3 regions of the Pseudoalteromonas sp. 0802 genome follow, and region 2 is predicted to be linked to each of the others. Evidence: predicted binding sites of a transcription regulator. Region 2 holds the regulator's gene; each other region holds the start of a gene.

Region 1 (8,466 bases), on a different contig from region 2:
CATGATATTGAATACAAGCAAACAGATGCAGGGCAGTACATTTTAGTACAAGCTGATTTAAACGATTTTTGGCGCTTAGCAGTGGCTGCAAACTGGCAACCTAGTCATCATTACCTGTTGTATCCAAATCCTTGGCCAAAAGCAAAGCACTTGCAAAGACGCTGGCACGGCGCTGCAATTTTTCCGTATATCGTTAAATTAGGCGGCCGCTTAGAGCTGAGAAGCAACTGGGATATATACGTAAAAGAGTTTGCTCGCTCATTAGAGCTTGCTGGGCATAAGTGCGATGTTGAGCTGTATGAAAGCGATACTGCAATTACTCCATTCGAACGTAAATATTGGGCCAGTGGTCAACAAAGTCACCGTTTGGTGATCAACCTTTAATGAATATAGGGGGTCGGTGGTGCAAAATGACTCCCTTGCATTAAAGTAACACCCGCACGAGCAAGCGCATCTGCTATTTGTTCGTTATCAACTTGCTCAGCAATTACATCTAACTTTAATTGCTGAGCATATTTCACCAAGTTTTCAATAAATAGATAGTTATCTGTATTGGTATGAATTTGGCTCACCAACCCTTTATCTAGCTTCAAGCCATCAATTTCTAGCTTCCTAATGTGGGGTAAGTTTGAAAAGCCCGCGCCGAATTCATTGATAATAACCTGAGCACCTTTATTTTTTAGGGTGTTAATAAAGGTTTTTACTTCACTAAAGTAAGCGATAGCATCACGCTCATAAAACTGAAAAATAATATTATGAGGCTGCGGATAGCGCCTAAGTTGTAACTCTAAAAACTCGCTTAAGCTTGGGTCGAGAATATCTTGTGCGGTAATGTTGATGCTCCAGCGCACATTGGTTTTTCTAAACTGCTCAATGCATCGAGTGAACATGGTGCGTCTTAAAAGACCGTCCATACGTGAGCGCTTTAGTACCATCATAAAGTAATCTGGCGCATGAATACGACCTGTAGCACTGGCCATTCTAGCTAGGCATTGATAATGGTCAATCTGTTTGCTTTGGTTATTATAGACTGCTTGAAAGTAAGGTACGATACGGTTGTTATCGAAGGCTTCTTTTACTTCTTTGGCAAGCGTAACATTGCTTCTAAATTTCTCTTCAACCTGCTTAAACACATTTTCATAACGTACAATACGCTGATTATTAAGCTTTGCTTGCTGCAGCGCAACATGGGCATTTTCAATCAGCATTAATTTATTACCTGTAGCAATACCTGCATACAAGCTCACGTAGATATAAGGCTCTTTCAACGCAGGAATTGCATAGTTAAAAGCATTAATAACATCATCGATATTACGCTCATCACTATGCGTTCGTAATAGCGCAATTTTATTCGTTGCTAATCGATAGACAAACCCTTCGCTAGGCATCCTTGATTGAAAATAGCTAAGCAAGTTAGCCATTACTTTGTCGCTCACTTCAGTGCCATAAAAACTGCTAATATCTTCTAACTCATTAATGGCAATAACTGCTAGCTCCATACGGTGTTTGGTGGTTTTCTTTATGTAGTATTCCAGCGCGACATGGTTAGCAAAGCCGGTGCGGGCATCTGTTGAGAGGGAGCGTTTTAGTTGTAAAAAATACAGCCCAGCAATTAGCGCAGCAATAAAGAAAAAGAAACAGCCTGTGATCATTGCACGGGTCACACTGTGCTGCAGTTGCTGATTTAAGTCACTAATGGTTATGTCGGCACCCGTTATATAGGTGTGACCATTATCATCAACGAAAGTGACAAAGATGCTTTTAAAATAGCCCCATTGATCTTTTGATACCTCAAATACCGGCTCTGTTGAAAAAAAAGCTTCTTTGTTAAGTTCTGTCGCTTCGGGGTAGGCATCTAGAAACTGTGTTACGCGGCCATTGTTTTGATCTTTTTGCGTGTAACTCGACGCACTAAAGTAGACTTTGCCGTCGCGCAGTACCATTGCGTACACATAGGCAAGCTGCATTTGTTTTGCATACTCAGATAGGGCTCGGCTTTTGTCTTTATATATTGCCGAAGAGATTGGTAAGCCCGCATTAACTATATTGTGATAGTCATCACCTAGGATATGTTTGACACTGACCGCAGCATTAAGCAGTTTGGTATCGATATTCTCCATGATCTCACTGCGCGTGGTTTCATAGGTGTAATAGATATAGCCAAATAAGCTAATAAAAAATGCGGCGAAGCCATATAGCAGCCAGCTGGTTTTTTGCATTCCTTTGGGCATAGAGGTTCCCTTTGCAGTTATCGTTTGATTATACTCAAAAAAAGCGTATCTGATAGTATAAAATGACTGCAAATTTCATTAACTGATCACTTTTTTGTCATCGAAATTAGCGCTTTTTTGCTTTATGCGAGACATTTTCGTGATATTCCAGTAAAGTTAGCCAATTTCGTAGAAACAGTGCCGCAAAAGTGCTTACCTAGATGTCCCATCATCGGGTGCATTTTTAGCTGCTAATTATGGGTATTAGGATGGATCAAAAGCGTTGTGCCGTCGCCTCTAAAGAAAGCTTGATTCGTATTTTTACGGTGCCAGAAGCACCAGACTCGACATTAAGTAAAATCGAATCTGAAATTTCTAGCAACTTAGCAGGGTTCTTAAATGAGAACATAGCTGCTATCGAAAAGCCTTTGCACGAAATTGAAAAAGACTTTCAAACGGCTACTATTCCAGAAGAGCCGACCTTTGTTTCAGACTATGCTCAAGACATTATGGAGCAGTTGGTTGCTCATTCTGTGCATACCGCTGCGCCGAGCTTTATTGGCCATATGACCTCAGCATTACCGCATTTTGTGTTACCGCTGTCTAAGTTAATGGTCGGTCTTAACCAAAACCTAGTAAAAATTGAAACTTCAAAGGCATTTACGCCTCTAGAAAGACAAGTTTTGGGCATGATGCATCACCTTGCATATGGTGAAGACGACAGCTTTTATAGTAAATGGATGCACAGTGCGAAAACGTCATTAGGCGCATTTTGTTCAGGTGGCACTGTTGCTAACATTACTGCACTATGGATTGCCCGCAACCGTTTATTAAAAGCGGATGGTGACTATAAAGGCATTGCTGCACAGGGTTTAATCGCTGGAATGCTGCATTATGGTTATAAAGGCTTAGCTGTGCTTGTTTCTGAGCGAGGCCATTACTCATTAGGCAAAACCGTTGATTTACTGGGTATTGGTCGCGATAACATTGTCGCAATTACAACCGGCGAAAATAATAAAGTCGATGTTGATGCGATGCGTAAAAAGGCTCATGAGCTTGAAGCCTCTGGCATTAAGGTAATGGCACTCGTGGGTGTTGCTGGGACGACTGAAACAGGCAGCATAGATCCACTAAATGAAATGGCTGATTTGAGCGAAGAACTTGGCTGTCATTTTCATGTCGATGCTGCTTGGGGTGGTTCAACCTTACTATCTTCAAATTACCGCCACCTTTTAAGCGGTATCGAACGCGCTGATTCAATTACTATTGATGCACATAAACAAATGTATGTACCAATGGGAGCGGGTCTGGTGTTATTTAAAGACCCTGCTGCGACGGATGCTATTGAGCATCATGCGGAATATATTCTTCGTAAAGGCTCAAAAGATTTAGGCAGTCATACCCTTGAGGGCAGCCGCCCAGGTATGGCAATGTTAGTGCATGCTTGCTTACGTGTTATTGGCCGTAAAGGCTACGAGATGCTAATTGATCGCAGTATCGTGAAAGCTCGCACTTTTGCCGACATGATCAAGCAGGATGAAGACTTTGAACTAATCTCAGAGCCTGAGCTTTGCTTATTAACCTATCGTTACGTACCAAAAGAAATCCAAGCGAAGCTTAAAGATGCTGACGAAGAAACGAAATTAGATATTTACGCTTCGTTGAATCGCTTTACTGCAAGCATGCAAAAACGTCAGCGTGAAGCGGGTCGTTCTTTTGTATCGCGTACTCGTTTAACTCCTGCAAAATATGACCATCAACCTACCGTGGTTTTTCGCGTTGTTTTAGCTAACCCATTAACCTCTAAAGCGATTCTAAAAGATATTTTAGCGGAGCAAAAAGAGCTGGCGAAAACCGACCCGGTATTTAAAAAATATTTAAGTAAGTATATGGATTAACAAAGGGAGCGTGATGCTCCCTTTAAAAGCGATTTATACTGCGTTATTGATTTTAACAATAGAACCACTATTACTTGCAATCAATGCCTTGCCTAAATCGCTTTTAATTCCAACTGAAACTCGCATCTTTAGGTGGTTTGGGTATATTCACTAAAGCAGCTTGCTTTAATCATATTACTGATAATCGCTTGCGAAGGTTTAATTTTTTCCATCGCCAAAAACTCATCTGGCTGGTGGGCTTGGTTAATTGAGCCGGGCCCCATGACGATGGTTTCACAGCCAAGCTGTTGAATAAAAGGGGCTTCTGTACAATAGTTTACAGCGACAGCTGGTTGACCTGAGACTTTTTCGGCCAGCTTTACAAGTGCTGTATCAGTGCTACCACTAAATGCTGGGATAGGTTCATGCATGTCGATAACACTCACTGCATTTGGGTATTGGGCATTAATTTCTTCAGCTGCAGTTAGCAAAATCGCTTGTAGTTCTTGCACACTTAAACCAGGTAAAGGCCGCATATCAATGTGCATTTCACAGCAACCACAAATGCGGTTGGCATTATCGCCACCATGGATATGGCCAAGGTTCAAAGTAGGGTACGGAATTTCAAAGTGCTCGACTGAATATTTATTCTTTAATTCTTCTTTGATGATTAACAATTTTGTAATCATTTTATGCATGACTTCGATGGCGTTTAAACCACGTTCAGGGTCAGAGCTATGGCCTGAGCGACCAATTACTCTAATGGCTGTACTCATATGGCCTTTATGAGTAAATACTGGTGTCATATCAGTTGGCTCACCAATAATACAGCGCGCTGGTTTTAAGTCTGGGTGGCGGCAAATTTGTTGTGCACCCGCCATTGTGGTTTCTTCATCGGCTGTGGCTAAAATTAATAGTGGCTCCGTTTGTTTAGTTTCATCGAGCTCACTAATTGCTTGCAATACAAAGGCAAAAAAGCCCTTCATATCAATACTACCTAAACCGTAAAGTTTATTGTCATGTTCGCTGAGTTTAAACGGATCGTAATTCCAGCGGCTATCATCAAATGGCACTGTGTCAGTATGACCTGCAAGCATTAAACCGCCATCTCCTTCACCACGTTTCGCTAATAAGTTGTAACGGCCTTTACCATTTTCAAGCTCTGTGATTTCACATGTAAAACCAAGGCTTTCGCACCAGTTTGCGAGCAAGGTAATAACCCCTTTATTGCTCATGCACAAAGAATCTTCAATCGCACTAATTGAAGGGGCAGCAATCAGCTGCTGATACATAGATATAAAAGAGGGTAGCGACATAAAAAAATCCAAAAATAATTATTCAATCTAATTGCATAACAATATAAAAGTATTTATGATGAATATCAATTCACTTTTTAAGCATAAATATTAGTAAAGCTGTACGATGAACACGAAACGACGATAACCTGATTTCATTACTTTAGACAGTGTTTTTATTCGCAATTGAGCGAGTAATTTTAGGCGTATCAATAAACAGATTTAATAGGTAAAAGTAAGCAATGAATGTAGTGATTATTGGCGCAAGTGGTTATAGCGGCGCAGAGCTAGCAAGTTTAGTTGCTAAGCATCCAAAACTGACCCTACAAGCATGTTATGTGTCTGAAGGGAGTTTAGATAAAGGTAAGTTATTAAGCGATTTATACCCTGAGCACCTTGGATTGTTAGAGTACCCACTAAAACCTCTAACTTCTGAAGCGTACAAAGATATCGAAAGCAATGCTGACTATGTATGCCTGTGTACAGATCACAAGGTCAGTGTTGATCTTGCTCCGCAATTTTTAGCCATGGGTAAAAAAGTATTCGACCTATCTGGTGGTTTCCGTTTAGCTGGGAATGAGGATTACCTGACTTATTACGGTTTCGCACATGAACACCCTGATCTTTTAGCACAAGCAGCATATGGTTTAGCTGAATGGAATAGCGATGCAATTAGTAAAGCAAACCTTGTAGCTGTAGCGGGTTGTTACCCAACCGCGGCTCTTAATTCTTTAAAACCACTTAAAGAAGCAGGTTTATTAGCTGATCAAGCCATTATTGTTAATGCGGTGTCAGGTGTTACAGGCGCTGGCAGAAAAGCCAGTGTTAATACGCACTTCTGCGAAGTGTCACTTGCTCCTTATGGCTTGTTTAATCACAGACATACACCTGAGATTGAGCAGCACCTTGGTCACCCTGTGTTATTCACCCCACATTTAGGTAATTTTCCTCGCGGAATTTTAGAAACTATTTATGTGCAATTAAAACCGGGTGTAACAGCAGAGCAAGTGAGCGCGGCATATCAAGTGTTAGCAAACGAGCCGTTAATTCGCTTACTTGGCAATAAAATTCCAAGCATCAAAGGTGTCGCTAAACAACCATTTGTTGATATTGCATGGCAACAAAAAGGTGAGCAACTCATCGTTATGTCAGCGATTGATAACCTTCTAAAAGGCGCAGCTGGGCAAGCATTACAGTGCATTAATTTAGCCATGGGTGAACCTCACCACACTGGTTTAGTAGGAGCGCTGTAATGAAAACTTGGATCATTAAAGTCGGTGGTGCTGTGTTAAATAGCGCAGATGCCGCAAAAGCGCTTTTTGATGTTTTAGCTTCTGAGCAACAAGATAACTTTGTCATTGTTCATGGTGGTGGTGCCTTGGTGGATGCTTGGCTTAAAGACGCCGGCTTTGTAACTGCAAAACATCAAGGTTTACGTATCAGCCCAAATGAGCAAATGCCATATATTGTTGGTGCTCTTGCCGGTTGTGCCAATAAACAATTGATTAGCCAAGCAATTAGCGCTGGCCACAAACCTGTGGGTTTAAGCCTTTATGAAGCGGGTGTACTGGTATCTGAAAAACTTAAAGTATTGGCGCAAGTAGGTCAGTGCTCAGGTAGTTGTGACAGCGTGCTACCTAGCATGCTTGAACAAGGTCGTTTACCTCTTGTGAGCTCTATTGGCTTTGGAGAAGATGGCCAATGGTACAACGTCAATGCAGATGAAGCTGCAGCGGCTATCGCTAAAGAGCTTAATGCTGAACTTATTTTTATGACAGACGTAGAAGCTGTGCTTGATGCCAATAAGCAGCCTCTACATCAACTTAATACGCAGCAAATCGAAACACTTATCCTTGAAGGAGTCATTCAGGGCGGGATGGAGGTCAAAGTAAAGACCAGCCTTCTTGCTGCCCAACATTTACGACGTGGTGTGTATATCTCAAGCTGGCTTAAGCCAGAGAACTTAGTCGCTTTATTAAAAGGCGAACATGTAGGAACGAAAATTACACCATAGGTATTTCATGTTAAAGAATTTCTTAAATGGTCTTGAGTTAGACCAAAAAGGCGCACTTAAATTACTAAATTTAGCGCAAAAAATTAAAGCAAACCCAGCTGACTTCAGCCAAGCATTAGCGGGCAAATCAGTGGTTACATTGTTTGAAAAGCCAAGTTTACGTACTCGTTTATCATTTGATATTGGTATTAATAAACTGGGTGGTCACGCGGTTTATTTAGATTCACAAAATGGTGCTATGGGCGCTCGTGAATCAGTTAAAGACTTTGCTCTTAATATCTCAACTTGGGCAGATGGCATTGTTGCTCGCGTGAATGCACACAAAACACTGACCACACTTGCTGAATATTCATCGGTGCCTGTTGTTAATAGCTTATGTGACTTATATCACCCGTGCCAAGCGCTTGCTGACTTTTTAACGCTGCAAGAAGTCCATGGCGATGTTAGTAAACTAAAGCTTGCTTACTTAGGTGAAGGTAACAACGTCACACACTCTCTAATGTTATTAGCCGCTACTTTAGGCACTGATTTTGTTGCAGTTTGTCCTAAAGGCAGTTCGCCAGATTCGCAAATTCTTAAGCAAGCAGAGCAAATTGCAGCAATGAATGGTGCGTCTGTTATGGTGAGTGACAGAATTGAGGCGGCAGTTGGCGCAAATGCAGTCTATGCTGATACCTGGGTTTCAATGGGTGATAAAACACCGCTTGAGCAAGTTAAAGCTAAATATATGCCATATCAGCTTAACCAAGCTCTACTAGAGAAAACCGGTGCGCAAACTGTACTGCATTGTCAGCCAGCGCATCGTGAGTTTGAAATTACCTCTGAGGTAATGGATGGCCCAGCATCAAAAATTATTCAACAAGCAGAGAATCGTATGCATGCGCAAAATGCTCTACTTGTCACATTATTAAATCCAAATTTTGTTTAAGGAACACCAATGAGTTCAATTAAAAAAGTCGTACTAGCCTATTCTGGTGGTCTTGATACATCGGCAATCGTGCCATGGTTAAAAGAAAACTACGGCTGTGAAGTAATCGCGTTTGTTGCTGATGTTGGCCAAGGCGCAGAAG
Region 2 (8,466 bases):
CAAAGACCATATTACGCTTGCCACTATCATCGAATTTATTCATACCGCAACTTTATTGCATGACGACGTTGTCGACGAGTCACATTTGCGCCGTGGTACGCCTACAGCCAACGCAGAGTTTGGTAATGCAGCGAGCGTTTTGGTGGGTGACTTTATCTATACACGTTCATTTCAACTTATGGTTGGCCTAGGTAAAATGCCAATCATGCAAATTTTAGCTGATGCAACCAATGTCATCGCTGAAGGTGAAGTATTACAGCTAATGAATTGTAATGACCCTGACACGACAGAACAAAGCTATATGCAGGTTATTTACAGCAAAACGGCAAAATTGTTCGAAGCTGCAACCGGCCTTGCTGCAATTATTACCGAGCAAGACGAACAAACCCTTGAAGCATTAAACTTATACGGTATGCATCTTGGCACTGCATTCCAATTAGTGGATGATGTTCTTGATTACAACGCTGATGCCGAGCAACTTGGTAAAAACATTGGCGATGATTTAGCTGAAGGTAAACCTACCCTACCGCTTATCTACGCAATGCAAAAAGGCACACCAGAGCAAGTTAAGCTAGTACGCGAAGCAATTGAGCTTGGTAATGGTATGGACCACTTAGAGAGCATTCTAGCGGCATTAGCTGACACTAAGGCCCTTGAGTTTGCAATGCAAAAAGCTGAGCAAGAAGCTGACAAAGCAATTGCTTGTATTGCGTTCTTACCAGATACACCGTACAAACAAGCCTTAGAGAGTTTGGCCCGTATCGCCGTTGCCCGCGATCACTAAACGCTATTTATTCGAGCCATTAAAAAAGCCTGCATTTGCAGGCTTTTTTGTTTTCGGCGATTTAAAAAATCGCCTATCATCTGTCGGAATTAACCGTTGATGAAATCAACACCTTCTTGGATGTCTTTGTTAAGTGTAGCTAGCATGTCGTTTTTAGCTTGCTCTTCGAATGCACTTAACTCACCGTAAGAAAGGATTTCTTCAACGCCGTTCTTACCTAGACGAACTGGGTGTGCGAAGTATGCTGCGTCACCGTTTTCAACTGCAACGTATGCGTAATCAACTACTTCTTCACCTTGTAAGCCTTTAACTAAAGACATACAGAAGCGTGCTGCAGCTGCACCCATAGAAAGAGTCGCTGAACCGCCACCCGCTTTAGCGTTAACAACTTCAGTACCTGCGTTTTGGATACGTGGAGTTAATGCTGCAACTTCTTCGTCAGTGAAAGTAACACCTTCAACTTGAGATAGAAGAGGAAGAATTGTAGTACCTGAGTGACCGCCGATCACTGGAACTTTAACGTCAGTTGCGCTTAAACCTTTAAGTTCAGCAACAAATGCTTCTGAACGGATCACGTCAAGCGTTGTGATACCGAATACACGGTTAGCATCGTAAGTACCCGCTTTTTTGAATACTTCAGCAACGATTGGCACAGTGCCGTTTACTGGGTTAGTGATGATACCTACTAACGCTTTAGGACAGTTTTTAACGATGCCTTCAGCTAATGTTTTGATGATACCTGCGTTTACGTTGAAAAGGTCCGCACGGTCCATGCCTGGCTTACGTGGCATACCCGCTGGGATAAGAACGATATCACAACCAGCTAATGCTGCGTCTAGGCTGTCAGCACCAAAGCCTTCAACTTTAACGTCTGTTGGGATGTGAGAAAGATCAACCGCTACACCAGGAACAACAGGGGCAACATCGTATAACGATAATTCAGAACCTGCAGGTAAACTTGTTTTTAATAATAAAGACAATGCTTGGCCGATACCGCCAGCTGCGCCTAAAACAGCAACTTTCATTGGAATTCTCCGTAATTTGAGGTAGGAAATATTTGTGGCCCTAAAGATAATGAAATTAGCGACTAAAAACAAATTTATCCTGCTTATTTCGCGTATAATTTCGACCATAGTTGTAAACTTGGCTGTAAAGACACAGCATTTTGGACGACTTTGTAAACTAATACTGCATAAATATGCAGAGTTGTGTAGAATTACCCTACATTTTATGAATAAAGAAACGGCAACATGCAACCACAAGACAAACAAGAAGCACTGATCAAAGCGTTTAAAGCGCTATTAAAAGAAGAAAACTTCGGCTCACAAGGTGAGATTGTCGAAGCATTAAAAGAACAAGGCTTTGATAATATTAGTCAAAGTAAAGTCTCTCGCATGTTAAGCAAGTTCGGTGCAGTACGTACTCGTAATGCAAAACAAGAAATGGTCTATTGCTTACCGGCTGAAATGGGTGTGCCAACAGCGAAAAGCCCACTGCGTCAGCTTGTTATTGATATTATGCATAACGAAATGATGATTATTATTCGCACCAGTCCAGGCGCAGCACAATTAATTGCTCGTTTACTTGATTCACTCGGTAAGGCGGATGGTGTACTCGGTACCATTGCAGGCGACGACACTATTTTTATCGCCCCTGCGAAGATTTCTGAAATCGATGTGACGCTCGATCGCGTGCGCACTTTATTTGATACCGTTTAAAGTTGCTTTAAGAAGTTTACTGACGGGGCGAAAAACGCAGATCCCATATCGGCTTGAGTAAAATCGAGCCAATGATCATAGCAATCGCCCTGCCCCAAACGACTCTTTAATACCTGCTCAAACGCATCCCCTTGCGCAGCACACGAAACCATTAAAATCCCCTGCTTATGCACATCACCAAATGGCATGCTTTGGTTTAGCAAAAGTGGCTGGCCATGCTCATCTTTTAATTCACTACGAACCGCATGACTGGTTTCTACAGCAGGCACAATCAAGGTATTATCTAGACGCGTGCGCCCCATGATTTGCTCTTGCTCAGACAGCGATAAATGCTGCCAGACACTCAAATCATGCACAAAGCGCTGAACATGAATATAGCTGCCTTGATCTTCAAAGTGCCCCGGTTTGTCGATAAGTGCTGTACTACGTTTTTGACGGCCATGAGGTGTATCGCCTGCATAAATGAAGCCGTTAAAATCACGTCCATCTAAAAACCGAAAATTACGGACCTGCTCCACCAGCTCAACATCCGGTGTTAATAATTTTAGAATTTGCAGAGCAAATAGATGATTTACATCTTCGCGGTCTGAGCGAATTTGCACAAACAAGTCAAATGGCTGCGCACTAATCACATGCTCACTATGAGTCACATTCGGAAAGCTTTGCAATTGGCTAGGGATAAACTCGGGCAGAATATGCGGCCAATACTGAGCACCAAGGGCAACCACACACGATAGCATGGCTTCTGAGAACTGATCAGCAAACTCATCTTGAATGACGCTAACGCGTTTTAGTTTTTTACGTAATGACTCATCATGGCCATCGTAAACATTAAAAAACAGGTGCAAACCATGTAAGTTTGCTTCAGCACAAATCCCAGATTGCGCTTGCGCCATAGTGAATCCTTAGCTTCTCGTTATTTGCACAAAGCCAAGGATTCAAGATTGTTATTTATTACTAATCATGAAAAAAATTGACTGTGTGCGGCATTATTTTTATTTTTACAGGCTGCTCAACAGCTAACACGCGGTCTTGCTCTGCAGCAACTTCACACTCTTGCCCTGCAATATTGATACGATATACATAACGCGTACCGATAAAACGCCTGTGCAAGATAGTTAAACTGTTTGCGTCACTGTGCGCAGCTTCACACAACTGAATATGATGCGGTCTTATATACACTTGACCTTGCTGACAATTAGTATTGCTTGCCGTCAATGAGTGAACCACACCAAACGCCGTCTCATATTCAGTTGGCGTTAATACTTTTGCCGTTAAGTATATGCCCGTACCAAGAAACTCTGCAACCACCTTTGAGTTAGGTTGACTAAATAACTGCTCCGGAGAGCCCTGTTGGGCGATTTTTCCGCCATGCATAACCGCAAGCGTGTCGGCAAATGCGAAAGCTTCTTCCTTCGAGTGGGTAACAAATACCGCAGAAACCTGCTGAGCTTTAATAATGCGACGTATATCGGCAATAAGCTCAAAACGCACTTGTGTATCAATATTCGAAAATGGCTCATCAAGTAATAATAAACTTGGTTTGTAAGCAAGTGCACGGGCTATTGCCACTCGTTGCTGCTGTCCACCAGAAAGTTGATGCGGATATCGCTTTGCACAACCATCGAGTTTAACAAGGCTAAGCATTTCATCGACACGCTCTCGCTTTTGCGCTTTACTCATGTTGCTTAGGCCAAACGCAATGTTGTCGCTTACCGTTAAATGAGGAAACAACGCATAGTCTTGGAACATCATGCCAATATTACGTTTTTCCGGTGCAACAAACAGCCCACTATCGTTGACCACTTTTGAATCAATACTCATATAGCCTTGCTCAGGCTGTAAAATTCCGGCAATTGCCTTTAGGGTGGTAGTTTTGCCGCAGCCACTTGCGCCAAGCAAACAGACGATTTCATCTTGTTCAACATTGAGGTTTAGTTCACTCAACACCTGAGTCGCATTGTACTGATAAGCTAAGTCTTTAATTATCAAATGACTCATGAGTGATTTTGCTCCATCGAACGATTAACGAAATACAAAGGGATTAACCCAACTAACACGATAAACAAGGCTGAAATTGACGCAAGCTCCAATTGCTCATCACTAACATATTGAAAAACATGAGTTGCCAGGGTTTCAAAATTAAAAGGTCTGAGTAATAGAGCTGCTGGTAACTCTTTCATGCACTCAATAAACACTAACAAGCCAGCTGTTAGAATACCGCGCTTTAACAGTGGTAAATGTACTCGCCATAAGGTTTGTAAGGGCCCTTTTCCCATTGATTGGCTGGCCATATCTAGCGATGGGCTAATACGTAAAAAACTGCTTTCAAGCGCGCCATGCGCAATCGCATAAAAACGTACAACATAAGCAAAAATCATCGCAAATAAAGTGCCGCTCAAAAGTAATCCTGGTGATAAACCAAAAGGTTCAAGCCAATTATTTAATGCATCATCTAACTGAGTTAATGGTAGCAATACGGCAATGGCTAACACAGTACCAGGTAAGGCGTAGCCAGTACTTGCTAAACGCCCTGGGATCAAAGGGTAAGCTTGTTTCGCAATACGTTGATAAAACAATACCAATAAGCTCAACAGAATAGTTGCAATACTCACCACAACAGCCACTTTAAAGCTTTGCCAAGCGTAATTAAAGAATGCCCCATTCCATGCTTCATCTGCATAGACAATAGCGTATTTAACTAACACCCCAACCGGCAAAATAAAAGCCAGTACTAGCACAACGGTACAAGCCAAGCTTGCAGCCCATGCGGCACTACCTTTTAAGCGATACAAGGTTGCACTGTTAACGCTTGACTGACGCTCATACACAGCTTGATTACGACGACTAAAGCGTTCAACCATGATGGTTAAAAACAAAATCAGTAACATAATGCCTGAAATTTTCGCCGCTGCCGTTAATGAGTAATAGCCAAGCCATGTATCGTAAACAGCGGTCGTTAGTGTGCTCACAGCAAAGTAATTAACAGTGGCAAAATCAGCCATAGCTTCCATACTGATTAATGTAACCCCTGCAACAATCGCCCCACGACCAAGAGGTAGGCTAACGCGCAAAAAACTCTGTAATGGCGATAACCCCATCAGCTGACTAGCTTGTACTAGTTTAAAAGACTGCTCTCTGAGTGCCGTTTTAAAAATAAGGAATAAGTAAGGATAGAGTACCAAGGCAATCATAATAATAGCCCCAGCTAATGTACGAATATCAAAAAACCAGTAATCGTCTGGTGATTGCCAGCCAAACCAGTCTCGAAGGGCGATTTGTACTGGCCCTGCGTAATCAAGCAAGTCGGTATACACATAGGCGATGAGATAAGTTGGCATTGCTAATGGCAGCATTAACGCCCATTCAAATTGCTTTCGCCCAGGAAACTCGCAATATGCAGTTAACCAAGCTAGCGGCAATGCAATTATACAGCTTAACAGCCCTACCCCTGCAATGAGCATGAGTGTATTACGGGTATAATCCCACAGCACGGTATCGAAAAGGTGCTGAAATACATCTGAATCCCCTTGCAGAGACTCAAATAACAAAAAGCCTAATGGCGTAACAAGCAACAGGCCAATAAGCCAGGCTATAAGCTGCCAACGCGACAGCGAAAACTTCACATGCATAAGTGGATTAATACCAGATAAAATAAAAGCTGTTAAAAAACAGCTTTTATAAAAATGTGTTACGAGAAATATCCTCGTTATAAATCAAACTTTACTTCGTCAATCAGCTTCAGTGCCACAGGGCGATATTTGCTGATCTCATCAAGAGGAAGACTATCTTCTTTAAACTCACCCCATGATGCAACCATCTCAGATAATGCAACCCCTTGCTTTACAGGGTATTCCATATTAACTGAAGCATACATATTTTGCGCCTTATTGTCGGTCATATACTCAACCAGTTTCAAGGCATTTTCAGGGTTTTTAGCATAACGGGTCATAACAACGCCCGATACATTGATATGAGAACCACGGTTTGTTTGGTTAGGGAAGTTAATATAAACCGCTTCAGCCCATGATTTTTGCTGCTCATCTTGCATCATTTTGCCAAAATAATAGCTGTTGCCTAACGCCAGATCGCATAAACCTTCTTTTACGGCTTTGACTTGCGCTCTGTCATTACCTTGCGGCTTACGTGCTAAATTGGCTTTTACGCCCTCAAGCCATTGCTTAGTTTTTGCTTCGCCATGGTGAGCAACCATAGAAGCAACTAAACCTAAATTGTAAGGGTGTTTACCAGATCGAGTGCAGATCTTACCTTTGTATTTTGGATCGGCTAAATCCTCGTAAGTTAATTCAGCAAGTGCACCAACACGCTCTTTTGCAGAGTAAACATTACGTACACGTTTAGTAAGTGCTATCCATTGACCGTCGGCATCGCGAAAAGTGCTTGGCACATTCGCATTAACCACATCACTATTAATTGATTGCGTTAAGCCTAAGTCCTCTAATTGAATCAGCGCACTAAAATTAGAGGTTAATACTAAATCAGCCTTACTGTGCTTACCTTCACGCTTTACACGTTCAATTAACCCTTTTTTGGCAAAAACCACGTTAGTTTTAATACCTGTTTGCTTAGTGAAATCATCCAAAATAGGCTGAATTAAGAATGGTTGACGAAACGAGTAAATATTTACTACATCTGCAGCAAATGTAGGCGCGCTTAATAATGCGCTAAGTAATACTAAGGCTGTTTTCTTCATTTTATAGCACCTAAATAGTAACAATTATCAAAATATTTTACCTAGAGTTAGGGCAAAGTGCACCCGTTTAAACTTATATTTCAATCAACCTAACTGCCATTTAGGAATTTGCATGTAAGACATATCTCACCCACATGGCAGTTATTGAGTAAAAACCACCAGCAAACACTGCACAAAACAAGGTAAACACTTGAAATATAACAACATACTTTAAATGACAATAAAATAACCAGCAGATTAAGTAAGATTTTGACCTACTCAGCTTTGCCCATTTCTCTATAATTACATACATCAACTAAGCAAGAAGCTTAATGAGTAGATGGATAAGGAAGCATTACTCATAAAACCGCGGAATAAGGTTCATTAGGAGAATAAGGAATCAAGGACAGGCTCAGGAAGAGTAACGCAATGGAGTGACAACCTACGGACAACATCAGGATGATGTGGAATGGCATAACAACAGGACGTTGTTATACAGGAAGTTCAAAAAGTGGAATAAAGGACAGGCCGTTAGGGCATCGCAACGGATTTGCAAACAAAGGGATAGTGTCAGGATGGCACGTAAGGGAGTGGTAAAGTATTTACCAGCAAGGATGTAAAGGACTAACAAGGAAACAAGGCGGGATTGCCTTATATTACACAGAACCAATAAGTAAAGTGTAATCGCATGGATTGGCAAAGTTTAGGGAGTTGATTAGATTCAATTGCAGGATGCAAAAAATTAAGAAGATTCCGCAAGCGCGACTAGAGATAGTACGCGCTTTTCTTTTGCCTACAATAAATTATTACTCCGGTCGTCCCTTATTACGCTTACCTAGCAGATAAGCATCTCTAAACTTAATAAAATGTTGCTCAAGCTTTTGTGTAGCATCGTCTTCACCCGCAAGGGCAAGTACCATAATGGCTACTTCAGCGGTGCCTAACTGATGCTCATGCGGAGCAACACGTAATCGATAATCAGATAGCTTTTCAGGCGTAATTGAAAGCACAGGAAAATTATCTAGATAAGGGCTTTTACGGATCATTTTCTTTGCTTCGCGCCAAGTCCCATCTAAAAAGATAAACAAAGGACGCTTACCTTCAACAGGAGTTACTTCGGTGATTACGCGCTCTTCGTCGTCAACATCGCTGGCAGGAAAAATAACCATTGGCTGATACTGAGGATTTGCCAACAAGCTTAATAAGGCTTCATCCGGATTTGTTCTATCCCACTTAAAGGCATGGTTATCTGGCACAATTTCAGCAATTAA
Region 3 (8,466 bases), on a different contig from region 2:
AACCGCATCTGATAAACCAACTGCCTCAAATAACATTGAGCAGCGGTACGAAGCGACAGTACTGATACCCATTTTCGACATAATTTTATACAGACCCTTATTAATCGCATTACGATAAGCAAGCGTTACTTCGCAATAGCTTTTGTTCAGGGTCTTTTTGTCGCTCATTGCAACTAATGATTCATAAGCAAGGTACGGATAAATTGCCGTTGCACCAAAACCAAGTAATACCGCAAATTGATGCGCATCACGGACACTGCCTGATTCGATGATGATATTAGATTCACAACGTAAGTTATTATCGACTAAACGCTTTTGAATTGAACCAACCGCCATCGCAGCCGGGATTGGCAAATGCGTTTCGCTAAAGTTACGGTCACTTAAAATAAGCATGACACAGCCTGACGCTGCTTTTTCTTGTGCTTCATCACAAATACGTGTGATTGCGTTTTCTAAGCCTTCTTCTAGTGTGTAAGTGATATCAATTTTACAGTAACTGTAATGCTCATCGTCAGCATTGATCAGCTGTTGCATATCAGCGTACATCAAAATCGGCGTATCAAACTGTAAACGCTTAGCATGGCCGGTTGTTTCGTTAAATACGTTTTGCTCACTACCAATACAGGTTGCCAGTGACATAACGTGATTTTCACGAAGCGGGTCAATTGGTGGGTTCGTTACTTGCGCAAATTTCTGTCGGAAGTAATCGAACAGTGAACGATGACCCTCTGACAGTACCGCAAATGGCGTGTCATCACCCATTGAACCTGTTGCTTCTTGACCATTTTCACCCATAACACGAATCACGCTATCAAGCTCTTCGTTGGTGTAGCCAAACATTTTTTGATATTTAAGCAGTGTTTCGTCATCAAAAGAACGGTTACCCGCATCTTTTTCAGATAACTGTTCAAATGGCGTTAAACGCCTAACGTTTGCTTCAAGCCATGCTTTATATGGATGGCGTGACTTAAGATCTTGGTCAATCTCATCTGAATGCCAAATTTTACCTTGATGAGTATCAATAACTAATAACTCACCAGGGCCAACACGGCCTTTCTCAACCACTTCGTCTGGCGCGTAGTCCCAAATACCTACTTCTGAAGCAAGGGTAATAAAACCATCTTGCGTGATTACATAGCGCGCAGGGCGTAAACCGTTACGGTCAAGGTTACAAGCTGCAAAACGACCGTCAGACATTACAATACCAGCTGGGCCATCCCATGGTTCCATATGCATTGAGTTAAAGTCGTAGAATGCACGTAGGTCATCATCCATAGCACGGTTTTTTTGCCATGCTGGCGGCACAAGCATACGCATTGCACGGAATAAATCCATGCCACCGGCTAAGAACAATTCAAGCATATTATCTAAACTTGAAGAGTCAGAGCCACTTTCGTTCACGAATGGTGCTGCTGATTGCAAATCAGGAATAAGTGGTGAGGCAAACTTATACGCACGGGCACGAGCCCATTGGCGGTTACCTTGAATCGTATTAATTTCACCATTATGCGCTAAATAGCGGAATGGTTGCGCCAGTGGCCAACGAGGTTGTGTATTAGTAGAGAAACGTTGGTGGAATACACAAATCGCACTGGTCATGCGAATGTCAGCTAGGTCTAAATAAAAGTTAGGTAAGTCTACAGGCATCATTAAGCCTTTATAGACAGTGACCAAACCAGATAAGCTGGCAATATAAAAATGTTCATCGTTTTCGAGGCGTTTTTCAGCACGACGACGCGCTACATACAAGCGACGCTCTAAATCTTTTGGACGCCAGCCTTCTGGTGCGCTTACAAAAATTTGTTCAAAGCCTGGTAGTTGTTTTTTTGCAATTGGCCCTAAACAAGACGCATCAGTAGGTACAACGCGCCAGCCTTGAATGCTCAAGGTTTCTTTTTCGAGTTCTTCACTCAACACATCTTTAGCTGTTTGCGCAAGTACAGGATCGGCATTTAAAAATACCATGCCAACGGCGTAGTTCTTTCCTAGGTGCCAATCATGTTCGCTGGCAATAGCGCGAAAGAAACTATCAGGTTTTTGCATTAATAAACCACAGCCATCACCTGTTTTACCATCAGCAGAAATACCACCACGGTGTTCCATGCGATCTAAGCCAGTGATTGCTGTTCGAATCAAGCGGTGACTCGCCTGACCATTGACCTGGGCTATTAAGCCAAAGCCACAATTATCTTTTTCTAATTTTGAGTCGTATAACATAGACCCCTCCCCTTGCTACAACGACTAGCGGTTCAGTCTTTTGTGACAGTGCTAGCAGACGAACAAAACTATCGCCAAATACCTCATGAGTCAATAGAGTTTTGAATACATATTCATATTCATGAATATTTCTCACTTAAGGCACTTTTTAAATTCTATGCTATTTTTTTACATTTAGTCGTATTTTACCCGTTATTTTTTTATGACACTGGTGTCAAATTTAACAACTTGTAAAAAAACAATCTAAAATCCGGACTCTTTACGTTAACGTAAACTGCAACTTGTTTTGAATAATTATTCACCTCATGAATATCAATGCAGTTTTTGACGGGGTCTCGGCTAGCCTAACTGCATCATTATTTACTATTGGCTTTAGCATAGTTACAAACTATGCATCTGAGCAGACTACCTTAGTCGCAATGACTGAGTTTCTTTACCCTTGCGTCAACAATCAGCAATCTAAAAGTGTCCGCTGCGGACACTTTTTCTGTCCGCGGACAGGCTTTAACTCACCAATCAAACATAAAATCATTAAAAATCAATAAATTAAAAACTGGCACGCTACTGGTATAGATAAGACATCAGCGAAATTGAGGATTTCAAAATGTTCACTATCAGTTTGTTTATGGCTTCTCCACTTACCATGCTTGCCGTTGGCTTCATGATTGTGTGTTTTGAGAATCGTAAGGAGTTATGATGATTAAGGATACCAGTGCCCAAGATATTACCGTGGCCAAGAAAAACACCATTAAAAAGCCAATAATAATAGCTGCAGGTGTAATACTTGTTGGTGCGCTCGGCTTTCAAGCATTATTCGCCAGTAACGATGGCAGCATTTCGGTTGATGTAGCAAGCCTACAAATTAGTGAGGTAAGCCAAAAGACACTCACCAGAGATGTGGCAGCAAGCGGTAAAATCGTTGCAGCTAATGCGCCAAAGGTTTACAGCCCTGAACGCGGCTTTGTCGATTTAAAAGTAAAAGCCGGTGACAGCGTTGAAGTAAATGAAGTGATCGCAACCGTAACCAGCCCTGAGCTAACTAACGAACTAAAACAGCAACAATCAGTATTAGCGCGATTAGAAGGCGAATTACAACGCAAGCAACTTGAAGCGCGCAGACAAAAACTAAGCCTGACTAAAGCACTAGATTTAGCGCAAGTTGAACTCAATGCCGCAGATAGAGAAAACCGCCGAGCTAAAATCTCAATCGAAAAACATTTAATTAGCCAAATAGATTTAGAAAAAGCCGTTGATGACTTAGCTCGTGCCAAGCTTTCATATAAGCACGCCAAGCAAGAAGTCAGCTTAGCTAAAGATACCCTCGCATTTGAGCTAAAAGCAGCAGAGCGTGATCTGGCACGTCAGCAACTAATTGTTGATGACTTACTCAGACAAGTAAATGAACTCACTATTACCGCAAGTGTAAGCGGCATTGTGGGTAACTTATTAGTGCAACAAAAAGAAGCGGTCACACAAAGCCAACCACTAATGACATTGGTCGATTTAAGTAACTTTGAAGCAGAACTGCAAGTACCAGAAAGCTACGCCAATGAGCTGGGTCTTGGTATGCAAGTTGAGCTTACTTTAGGTGCTCGTCATGTCACAGGTACCCTATCGGCTATATCACCTGAAGTAAATAATCGCGAGGTCACAACCCGCGTACGCTTTGACAATGAGATTTCTGGCATTCGCCAAAACCAACGCTTAACCGCACGTATTTTACTAGAGAATCGCGACGATGTATTACAAGTAAAACGCGGCGCATTCTTACAACAAGGTGGCACCCATGCTTATAAAGTTGACGGTGACATGGCTTATTTAATCGATATAAAAACCGGTGCAAGCAGTATCAATGCTGTTGAGATAATTGAAGGTGTAGAGCCTGGCGATAAGTTAATTATCTCAAACTACGATCGCTTTAAAAAAGCACCCACACTGGTTTTACGCTAACAAATAAAAGGAATAATCAACATGCTTACAATGAACAACATCAGCAAAGTGTATCAAACAGATATGGTACAAACACATGCCCTTCGTGACTTTAATCTCCAAGTAGAAGAAGGTGAATTTATTGCCGTAACGGGCCCAAGTGGCTCAGGTAAAACCACATTTTTAAACATCGCCGGTATGTTAGAACCATTTAGCGAAGGCCAATACATGTTAGACGGTATTGATGTGGGTAAACTAAACGACAACCAGCGTGCAGATCTTCGTAATCAAAAAATTGGTTTTATTTTCCAAGGCTTCAACCTTATTCCAGATTTGAACCTCTATGAAAATATTGAAGTACCACTGCGTTATCGCGGTATTAAAGCTGCTGAGCGTAAGCGCCGAATTGAGCAATGCCTAGAGCAAGTTGGTTTAGCATCACGCGCTAAACACTTACCGCAACAACTTTCTGGTGGTCAACAACAACGTGTCGCTATTGCCAGAGCCCTTGCTGGTGAACCGCGTTTTTTACTTGCCGATGAGCCAACCGGTAATTTAGATAGCTTAATGGCGCGTCAAGTGATGGAGCTACTTGAACAAATCAACCGTGATGGCGCTACTATCATCATGGTTACCCATGATCCAGAGCTTGCCCGCAGAGCACCACGTAACATCCAAGTTGTTGACGGCCAACTAGCTGACTTCACCTTGTATCAAGGCACTCAAAACCTTAAAGCGGCTGGAGTGTAACCATGTTCCTTCATTATTTAGATTTAAGCTGGCGCAGCTTTAAGCGCACGCCACTTGTGAGCTTTTTAATGGTATTGGCCATTGCCATTGGTATTGGCGTAACCATGACAAGCTTATCTGTGTATCACATGATGTCGGCAGATCCTATTCCTGAAAAAAGTAGCGACCTTTATTCTGTACAGTTACAAACCATGGATGAAGGCCGTACGTGGTGGACTGTCGATAACATGCCACTGCAATTAACTTATCAAGATGCCGTTAACCTTAATCAAGCCAAAGCAGGTGGTAAACGTGTCACTATGGTTAGAACGGGTTTTTCGGTTTATTTAGACTCAGATAAAGTTAAACCATTTATTGGACAAGCACGCCTAACCACGCCTGATTTTTTCGATATGTTTAACCTATCGTTTATTTACGGTGGGGTTTGGAGCGCGCAACAAGAAGCCGATGCGGCCCCTGTTGTGGTGATCAATAAAGAATTAAACGACAAACTATTCGCAGGTGAAAACCCTGTCGGCAAAATGGTGTACCTCGATGATGCCAGCTACGAAGTTATTGGCGTGATTGATGATTGGGATATCACCACCAAATACTATGATCTGAACAACGGTGCATTTAATAAGACCGAGCAACTATTTTTACCATTTAGCCTAATGAAAGCACGAGAGCTTGAAAACTGGGGTAATACCAATGGTTGGAAGCACGAAAAAACCAATACCTTTAACGATAAACTCAATTCAGAAATGGTGTGGTTACAATTTTGGGTTGAACTAAAAACTCCTGCAGAAAAGCAAGCTTACCAAGACTTTTTAATGGCCTATATGCAAGAACAACAAAAGCTAGGTCGTTTTAACCGCGAAAAATTAACCGCTACCTTACGCGATGTAAATGAGTGGATGCAGTACAACAATGTCGTTAGCGAAGACAACGAAATTCTGGTTGGCCTAAGCTTTATGTTTTTAGCAGTATGCCTTGCCAATATTTTAGGTTTATTACTAGCGAAATTTTTACGCCGCGCTCCGGAAGTCGGTGTGCGCCGTGCATTAGGTGCCAGCAAACGCCAAATATTCTTTCAACATATTGTTGAGGTCGCGATGTTAGGTTTCTTAGGTGGCATCTTCGGAATTATTTTGGCGCAAGTGGGCTTATTAGGCGTACGTCAAAGCTATAGCTACTACCAAAGCTTAGCCACTATGGATTTGACCATGCTACTCAGCGCACCGGTGATTGCAATTAGCACCTGTGTGATAGCGGGTCTGTACCCTGCTTGGCTGGTATGTAAAACCAACCCTGCTATTTATCTTAAGAGCCAATAAGGAAGACACCCATGTTAGAAATTAAACCTATCTTTCACGCCTTATGCCGCTCAAAAGTTGGCGCTATTTTATTACTGATCCAAATTGCCATCACCACTGCGATTGTCAGTAACGCAGCGTTTATTATTCAAGACAGAATTAGCTATTTAAGCCAAGAGACTGGCTATCCTGAACAAGACATTTTCGTTTTTAATGTCATGATGTTTGGCAAAGATGTGTCACCGTCTCAGCAATATGAGCTTGATGAAGCCATGCTTCGTCAAATACCTGGTGTAGTTGATGCTGCTTATTCAAGTAATACACCGCTTTCGGGCAGTGGCTCTTCGTCAGATTTTAGTTTAAAGCCAGCACCTGAAGAGAGTAAATCAGCGCGTAGCTCTTACATGTTTATCGATGAGCATGGTATCAATACTTATGGTGTAAAACTCATTGCTGGGCGTAACTACACCGAAGACGAAGTGATCGTTACCGATAACTATGATGAGCTTTCAAAAGTAACCGTTGTCACTAAAACTCTACTTGATGAGCTGTTCCCTGACGGCAATGGTTTAGGGCAAACTGTCTATTTTGGTGATATTCCAATGAAAATAATTGGTGTAATTGATCTTATGAAAGGCCCATGGCTTAAAGACAGCCGCCCAGATAACGTAGCACTGCTGCCTTTTATTAAGCCTGGTACAAATGCACGCTTTGTGGTTAGAACAGAGCCTGGTCAACGTCAATCGGTCATGAACCGTGTTGAAGAAGCCATGCTGAAAAACTACAACAAACGTGTTATTTCTCGCATTCGTGGCTTAGATGACGATAAAGAGTCATACATGGCTGAAGATACATTAATGATGCGCATGCTGATTGTACTTATTACTATTTTAGTGTTGGTGACGGCCCTCGGTATTTTCGGCCTAACGCTGTTCAATATTAGTAAGCGTACTAAACAAATAGGCACTCGCCGCGCTTTAGGCGCCAGAAAATCTGCCATCATCAGCTACTTCTTAGTTGAAAACGCCATGATATGTATAGTTGGTTTAGTGATTGGTGTGATTGCTGCCGTGTATTTAGGGCAATTACTGATGCAGCACTTTTCAATTGCTCAGCTTGATATTAGCTACGTACTTGCTACTGCGCTGGCAGTGTTCGCTATGAGTTTATTAGCGGTACTTGCCCCTGCAAAACGGGCTGCGAATATCTCACCGAGCATTGCAACTCGAACCATTTAGTTCTCCCAACCTATGCTACACTGGATTAACAGTGTAGCATTCATCTTGCACCCTTATTAGGAAAATAACTAAAACAATAATATGGAAAAAATACTTATCGTCGACGATAACCCAGCAATTTTGGATGCATTGTCGTTATTACTCGAAATTCACGGCTTTGATGTTGTTACAGCAAGTAACCCGTTTGAGGCAATTCAAGCCGTACAATACCAACGCATAGCGCTTGTTATTCAAGACATGAACTTTACCGCCGACACCACTTCCGGCGAAGAAGGCAAAGAACTTTTTTATGCCTTACGAGACATTAATCCTCACCTACCGATTATTTTGATCACCGCATGGACAGAGCTTTCTATTGCCGTTGAACTTGTCAAAGCAGGGGCTGCTGATTATTTACCAAAACCATGGGATGATGCCAAGCTACTTACTTGTGTAAATAACCTAATCGAGCTGGGTAAAGCAAAACAGCAAAACGAGACTTTTACCCGCCACCAGCAAGAGCGTGACGCATCTGTACAACAAGCAAATTTGGTGGGCTTGGTTTATAAAAGTACCGCTATGGAGCACATTGTTAATCTTGCGATTCAAGTTTCTAAATCGGATATTTCAGTGCTGATCACAGGCCCCAACGGCAGTGGTAAAGAGCGCATTGCGCAAATAATACAGGCCAATTCATTATTAGCAGATAAACCCTTTATCACTGTTAATGCGGGTGCTTTACCAAGCGAGCTTATTGAGGCTGAGTTATTTGGTGCAGAAGCTGGCGCCTATACAGGTATTACTAAACAGCGCATTGGTCGTTTTGAAGCGGCCGATGGTGGCACCCTATTTTTAGACGAAATTGGTAACTTGCCACTTTCTGGGCAAATGAAATTATTACGCATTTTACAAACCGGTGAATTTGAACGTTTAGGTTCAACACAAACACGTAAAGTGAATGTGCGTGTGATTTCAGCAACCAATGAAGATTTAAGCCATGCAATTAAAGCAGGTCAATTTCGAGAAGACCTTTACTACCGCTTAAATGTAATTGAGTT

Evidence for each region. Region 2 encodes ArgR, which controls arginine synthesis, uptake and breakdown. Its sites were predicted from a motif close to ANTGAATANNTATTCANT; they were not measured.
Region 1: a site for ArgR is predicted at 5,461-5,478, ahead of argC (N-acetyl-gamma-glutamyl-phosphate reductase). Genes of this name have one in related genera too.
Region 3: a site for ArgR is predicted at 2,318-2,335, ahead of gltB (glutamate synthase large subunit). Genes of this name have one in related genera too.

Annotation. Positions count from the first base shown of each region.
Region 1 is NZ_JABVXE010000005.1:56,018-64,483, reverse strand. It holds gene HUS61_RS10935 (tRNA (guanosine(46)-N(7))-methyltransferase TrmB) at 1-384, shown strand, start outside; gene HUS61_RS10930 (GGDEF domain-containing protein) at 381-2,231, opposite strand; gene panP (pyridoxal-dependent aspartate 1-decarboxylase PanP) at 2,480-4,108, shown strand; gene argE (acetylornithine deacetylase) at 4,237-5,403, opposite strand; gene argC (N-acetyl-gamma-glutamyl-phosphate reductase) at 5,625-6,635, shown strand; gene argB (acetylglutamate kinase) at 6,635-7,396, shown strand; gene HUS61_RS10905 (ornithine carbamoyltransferase) at 7,404-8,324, shown strand; gene HUS61_RS10900 (argininosuccinate synthase) at 8,334-8,466, shown strand, end outside.
Region 2 is NZ_JABVXE010000006.1:31,770-40,235, reverse strand. It holds gene ispB (octaprenyl diphosphate synthase) at 1-784, shown strand, start outside; gene mdh (malate dehydrogenase) at 874-1,809, opposite strand; gene argR (transcriptional regulator ArgR) at 2,035-2,502, shown strand; gene HUS61_RS11970 (Dyp-type peroxidase) at 2,499-3,398, opposite strand; gene HUS61_RS11965 (ABC transporter ATP-binding protein) at 3,460-4,503, opposite strand; gene HUS61_RS11960 (iron ABC transporter permease) at 4,500-6,134, opposite strand; gene HUS61_RS11955 (Fe(3+) ABC transporter substrate-binding protein) at 6,212-7,216, opposite strand; gene HUS61_RS11950 (tRNA-uridine aminocarboxypropyltransferase) at 8,002-8,466, opposite strand, start outside.
Region 3 is NZ_JABVXE010000001.1:698,894-707,359, forward strand. It holds gene gltB (glutamate synthase large subunit) at 1-2,217, opposite strand, end outside; gene HUS61_RS03210 (efflux RND transporter periplasmic adaptor subunit) at 2,914-4,167, shown strand; gene HUS61_RS03215 (ABC transporter ATP-binding protein) at 4,189-4,896, shown strand; gene HUS61_RS03220 (ABC transporter permease) at 4,899-6,212, shown strand; gene HUS61_RS03225 (ABC transporter permease) at 6,224-7,429, shown strand; gene HUS61_RS03230 (sigma-54 dependent transcriptional regulator) at 7,511-8,466, shown strand, end outside.